2 linked regions of the Prochlorococcus marinus str. MIT 1013 genome follow. The protein of the gene in region 1 interacts with the protein of each later gene in a pairwise test. Links are inferred from orthologs where the notes say so. Each region holds a gene or a part of one and is shown on either strand. Other genes may lie near its edges.

Region 1 (3,170 bases):
TGTTTTTCAAAAGATTATCCACTGTATTGATTAGATAAGAACAATCCAAACGCCAAAGAAACTATTCCAGAAGCAATTGAGATAATTAATAATTTTAATGCCCTAAAAAATTTAAATTTAATAAATAAATCAAATAGGTTATGTATAAACGAAGAAAAAGTACTTAGGCTTCCCAAAAAACCTATTGAAAAAAATAATACTAATTCAAAAGAAAAATTGAAATATCTAATCTGGGGGACAGCAGAAAGAAAAAAACCCAGAAGAAAAGAAGAAAAATTATTGATGATTAGAATAGCTACATAATTAGCTATTTTTAATTTTTCTAGTTTCTTATACAATATAAATCTCATATTAGCACCGAATGCTGCACCTATAGAAACCAAAAAAACGTCTTTCAATTTATAAAATATCTTTAATATTTACCCATCCTTTTCTATAAAACAAATGATAAGAATCCTGACTAATAACATTAACTAATAACCATTTACCGCTATTATCACAATCCCAAAATTTGATAACATTAACTGGAGTTCCAGCTTTAACTGTAGTTAAAATAGATGAATTCTTAGAGACCGAGGAAAGCAAATTAAATTCTTTTAAAGCAATCAATGGTGCCGTAATATTATCTTTTCTTTGTTGAACTATTGATTTTTGAGCACCTCCAGCAGGTAATGTAGTTGGAACTACTAATGCAATTCCTAACAACCAAGTCCAAACTATAAAAGTACTAAGTAAATTCATCAAATATCTAAAGTTGCAAGATCAAGTTCAACGCTATGAGTTTCAATAAATTCTCTTCTTGGTGCAACCTTATCACCCATTAAAATTGTAAATATTCTATCGGCCTCCAAAGCGTCCTCTATTTCAACTCTTTTCATCATTCGAGTTGAAGGATCCATTGTTGTTTCCCACAATTGTTTTGGCATCATTTCTCCTAAGCCTTTAAATCTTTGAATCGTATAATTGGCCTTTTCTCCAAAATTTGAAAGAGTTTTTTGTAAATCGGATTCGTTATAGCAATAAGTATGATTCTTTCCTCTTTCTACTTTGTAAAGAGGAGGGCAAGCAATATATATATATCCCCCTTCTACAAGAGCCTTTTGATACCTATAAAAGAAAGTCAAAAGCAAAGTTCTAATATGCGCACCATCAACATCAGCATCAGTCATTATCACTACTCTGTGATATCTGAGATTTTTCACTTCAAAATCTTCTCCTTTAATTCCCAAACCTAGAGCTGTTATTAAAGATTGGATCTCAGTATTTTTATAAATCTTCGCATCATCAGTTTTTTCAATATTTAAGATTTTTCCTCTCAAAGGTAAAATTGCTTGAAATTTCCTATCTCTTCCTTGCTTCGCTGATCCACCAGCAGAATCACCCTCAACGATGTAAATTTCTGATTCTGATGGATCTCTTGAACTGCAATCTGCCAACTTTCCTGGCAATGTAGAACTTTCTAAGACACTTTTCCTGCGAACAAGCTCTCTAGCTCTTCTTGCTGCTTCAGCAGCATTAAAAGCTTGAATTGCTTTCTCTAAAATTAAATCAATCACACCAGGATTAAACTCTAAGTATTGACTTAGAGACTCCCCCACTAAGCTATCTACAATTCCTCGCACTTCAGTATTACCTAATTTTGTTTTTGTTTGACCCTCAAATTCTGGGTCTGGAACTTTTACAGATAGAACAGCTGTTAATCCTTCTCTAATATTTTCTCCTGCTAAGTTCGAATCTCCCTCTTTTCTTTTACCTCTTTTTTTTGCAAACGAATTCAAAGTTCTTGTTAATACTGTTTTTAATCCCTCAATATGAGTACCACCATCTATCGTTCGAATATTATTAGCAAATCCTAGAATGCTATCTGAATAAGCATCAACACACCACTGCATTGCTGCTTCAACTTGAACTCCATCTTTTTCTGAATTGACATAAATAATTTCTGGATGTAATGAGTCTTTTTCTTTAGTCATATAATCCACATATTCTTTAATACCTCCCTCATAAAAATAAATTTCCTCATGAGGCTGTTGATCAACATCTAACGACTTCTTTCTCTCGTCACGAAAAACAATACGTACCCCTCCATTCAAATAAGCAAGTTCTCTAAGTCTCGATGACAATATTCCATATTCAAAAGTTATACCATCAGTAAAAATCTGATCATCAGGTTTAAAACAAACCGTAGTTCCAGTTAATTCATGGTCCGATTTCGAGAGATTCTCTGATTTTAAATTCCCAATTGATGCACCTCTTTCGAATCTCTGGAAATGAACTTTCTTTTGTCGACGGACGGTGACCTCTACCCACTCACTCAAAGCGTTGACTACAGAAATACCAACACCATGCAAACCTCCAGAGACTTTGTATCCACCACTTCCAAATTTTCCACCTGCATGCAAAACAGTTAGTACTGTCTCTAATGCACTTTTACCTGTGCGAGGATGAATATCTGTTGGAATGCCACGACCATTGTCAGTTATGGATGCTGAGCCATCTTCACAAAGTAAAATTGTAATTTCATCACAGTGACCAGCAAGCGCCTCATCCACAGCATTATCAACAACTTCATAAACAAGATGATGAAGCCCTTTAGGCCCTGTTGAGCCTATATACATTCCAGGGCGTTTTCTAACAGGTTCAAGTCCTTCTAAAACTTGGATCTGCTCAGCACCATATGCAGCTTGGACTTTTGAATCTTTACTCATTCGGATTAAAGCAAACAGGCAAGATTGTCTTTGATAAGAGCATTAGTCGAAACCTTTCCTGCAATTTCAATTTAACATTGGTGACAGAAAAATCTTAGGAAAATTTTAAAACCCAATCAAAAAAATTAATTGTCATGCACTTACTGCTAATAAACCTTCTGAACGTGAATTATGCAAGCTAATAAACCTGTTGTCATAGCTCTAATGGGTCCAACTGCTAGCGGTAAAACTGAACTAGCAATTGATATTGCTAGAAAACTCAACACCAATATTCACAATGTTGATTCGCGTCAAATTTACATTGACATGAATATTGGGACGGCGAAACCAACTCGAGAGCAACAAGAACAAGTTCCTCATTTTTTAATTGATTTATGCTTCCCTTCTAATCCAATAAATCTTCATGAATTTCAATTGATTGCAATTAGTTCTATGGAGAATGAATTAAAAAAAAGAAATTTA
Region 2 (3,373 bases), 620 kb from region 1 along the record:
AGCCTAGCAAAATATTTTTTCCCAGAATTGCAAATAACAACCGTTTCTCTTTCACTAAAATCAATATTTTTGACGGTTTCTACTTGCCAAGAAAGTCCATTGCATCTCTCTAGAAGTGCCTCCTGAAAATTAATTGAATTAAAAAGGCCGTAATCAAGATAGTGATTAGTGCAACTATTACCCTTTTTACTTAATCCATCTCCAAAGAAACTAACAGTATCTTTCCATCTATATTTTAATAATTCTTGCATATTTATAGACTCAAGTTCAGACGCCCATATCCCATAAGTATTGGGCCAAGGTTCTAAAGGGGACTTAGAAGCTATTGCCTCAACATTAAGTCCTTGTTGAACCAACTCAGCAGTGATGCAAAGAGCAGCAGGTCCTGCCCCCATAACTAATACATCAGCAGAATTATTCAATTTCAATTTTTTGACGTTGATTCAGTATTTATTGATTCCTTAGTTGTAAATGATTCTTTTTCTTCATAATCATTAATTTGTTCTGGAGGAACTAAAACAACCTCCGACAATTTATCTCCATTATCAAGCTTCTGAATCCTTACCCCAGTTGCAGCTCTAGATTGTTGAGAGATCTTATCCGCACTAGTCCTAACAATTACTCCTCTTTCACTAACTAATAATAATTCTTCTCCTTTACCTAAAACTCTTAAACCTACAAGTTCATCTCCATCTTTTCTGAATTTTATTGCTCTTAATCCCATTCCTGCTCTTTTTTGCAGACGAAATTGAGTCACAGGGACTCTTTTCCCTAGTCCGCTTCCAGAGGCAACAAGTACCCAAGGGCCTTCAGATTGTGATGATTCATCCTTTAGTTCTTCTTCTTCACTTTTATCAACATGATCAGCTAACTCATTAGATAAAACATCCATACTTACTAAAGAATCTCCCAACTTCAGATTCATTGACTTAACTCCTCTTGCTGATCTGCCTAAAGGGCGTAATTCTGAATCATTTAATCTAAAATGAATTGTCATTCCATTTTTGGAACCAATCAAAACGCTATCTCCAGACTCAGCCAATCGAACCCAAGTCAAAGCATCTCCATCCTCTAAACCTATTGCAATTAGTCCATTTGCTCTAATCTTGCTGAAAGCTGAAAGAGGTGTTCTTTTTATATATCCCCCCCTAGTAAGCATCAATAAATAGTTTTCATCATCAAAAGAACTCACAGAAAGCAATGAAGTGATAGCTTCTTCCCGTGGTATAGGAAGCAATTGAACAATAGGAGTACCTTTTGCAGTTCTACTACATTGCGGAACTCTATACGCAGGTAGAGCATAAGCAACTCCTCTATCACTAAAAAGGAGGAGGCTATCATGGTCTTTACAGCTAATAAATTTTTTCACCTCCTCCTCTCCTTGGCTTCGCGTTCCAGCTTTACCTCTAGTACCTCGACTTGTTGCTTCAAATTCATTAACAGGCATCCTTTTCAAATACCCTGTCTCAGTCAACAAAACAACTGATCTTTCGTTTGCAATTAAATCAATATCCTCAAGGCCCCCTCCAAGATCAAGAATTTCTGTTCTTCTTGGGGTATTATATTTATCTTTTATTTCATTCAATTCTATTTTTGTTATTTCAAATACTCTTTCTTTCTTATTTAAAATATCTTTTAAATCTATTATTTTTTCAACCAACTCCTCATGTTCAAGTCTTATCTTATCTGCCTCTAAAGCGGTAAGTCTTCTTAACTGCATCTGCAAAATAGCGTCAGACTGAATACCTGTTAAGCCATGCAGTTCTTGTAATTTACTTTTAGCAGTAGCAGAGTCAGAGGCTGATCTTATAAGACTAATTATTTCATCTAGCTGATCTAAAGCTAATAATAACCCTAATAAAATATGATCCCTACTTTCTGCCTTCTTTAATAGATATTTAGTCCTTTTTTGGATAGTTTCTACTCTGAAATCTAAAAATACTTTCAACATCTTTCTAAGTGACAATGTAACAGGCTCACCATCAACTAATGCAAGCATATTTGCACTGAAATTAGTCTGTAAAGGAGTAAGTTTGAATAAATTATTTAAAACAACTTGAGGATAAGAATCTCTTCTTAATTCAACAACAATTCTCATTCCATCTCTATCACTTTCATCTCTTATATCTGCAATGCCTTCAAGTTTTTTGTCGTTGACCATATCAGCAATTCGTTCTATTAACGCTGCTTTATTTGTTTGATAAGGAAGTGCAGTAATTATAACTGCATCCCTATCTGGTCTCCCAGGATTCTCAATAGTTTCTATTTCAGCAACTCCACGCATTGTTATTGAACCTCTACCAGAAAGATATGTTTCCTTAATTCCACTTCTACCAAGTATCTGACCGCCAGTTGGAAAATCTGGACCTTTGATTATATTCATCAACTCTATTTCTTCTAACTCAGGATTAGCTATTAAAGCCATCAAGCCATCAATCAATTCGACCAGATTATGTGGAGGTATGTTAGTTGCCATACCTACAGCTATTCCAGACGAACCATTTAATAACAATTGAGGAATTCTTGCCGGCAATACTGTTGGTTCTTGTACAGATCCATCAAAGTTATCGGCGAAATCAACTGTTTCTGATTCAATATCTTCCAGCAAACTATCAGTGGTTAAAGATTGCAATCTGGATTCTGTATATCTCATTGCAGCAGGAGGATCATTATCAACTGATCCAAAATTCCCATGCCCATCAATTAGAGGCATTTGCATAGAAAAATCTTGTGCCATTCTGACCAAAGCGTCATAAACGGCGGTATCACCATGGGGATGGAATTTACCTAAAACTTCTCCAACAACACGTGCACATTTTCTATATGGTCTATCACTAGTCAGCCCTAGTTCATACATCGCGTAAAGAATCCTACGATGAACTGGCTTAAGTCCATCTCTCGAATCAGGTAGAGCTCTCCCAACAATTACACTCATCGCGTATTCCAAATAGGAACGCGACATTTCGTTTCTTAAGTCAGTCTGGATGATCCGATCGTCGGATTCCCCGGGACCAGTACTATTAGGTCCCAATGGATCAGCCATATAAAAGGGTTTTACCAATTATAAGAACATCTGAGCATTAATAAACCTTTTAAAGTAAATACCCATATATCTGAAAGTAAATCACCTCTGACAAAATCAACTATTACAAAAACATGGTATAAATTTCTCTCAAAGCATTCATAAATCATCTAATTAATCTGAAAAAATAAGAAAAATCTTGATTATCTATTCCCAACATTTGAACAATTTGGCACTTCAGTTGGTAGTTTGACGAGAACTTACAAAATTTAGGTGTGAATATTCAACTAGGACGCACCAAAACTGTTCGAAGAGCCTACGGAATCGATGAAATTGCATTGGTCCCAGGAG

The links.
Region 2: the proteins of gyrB (region 1) and gyrA interact in binary tests that used the Escherichia coli proteins (3 or more experiments, as listed by UniProt). The link is inferred for Prochlorococcus marinus str. MIT 1013 from one-to-one orthologs.

The regions. Positions count from the first base shown.
Region 1 is NZ_CP114778.1:1,307,507-1,310,676, forward strand. Bases 225-3,170 are described here. They hold gyrB (DNA topoisomerase (ATP-hydrolyzing) subunit B), read right to left. Parts: upstream 2,709-3,170; coding sequence 741-2,708; downstream 225-740. Other genes in these bases: O5633_RS07780 (CrcB family protein), read right to left, coding at 225-398; O5633_RS07785 (hypothetical protein), read right to left, coding at 400-741; miaA (tRNA (adenosine(37)-N6)-dimethylallyltransferase MiaA), read left to right, coding at 2,880-3,170. In the rest of the region: O5633_RS07775 (fluoride efflux transporter FluC), read right to left, coding at 1-22; more of O5633_RS07780, read right to left, coding at 15-224. UniProt on the Escherichia coli protein: DNA gyrase negatively supercoils closed circular double-stranded DNA in an ATP-dependent manner to maintain chromosomes in an underwound state.
Region 2 is NZ_CP114778.1:691,533-694,905, forward strand. What follows is about bases 225-3,373. They hold gyrA (DNA gyrase subunit A), read right to left. Parts: upstream 3,044-3,373; coding sequence 425-3,043; downstream 225-424. Other genes in these bases: crtL (lycopene beta cyclase), read right to left, coding at 225-428; O5633_RS04490 (GuaB3 family IMP dehydrogenase-related protein), read left to right, coding at 3,298-3,373. Outside these bases: more of crtL, read right to left, coding at 1-224. UniProt on the Escherichia coli protein: A type II topoisomerase that negatively supercoils closed circular double-stranded (ds) DNA in an ATP-dependent manner to maintain chromosomes in an underwound state.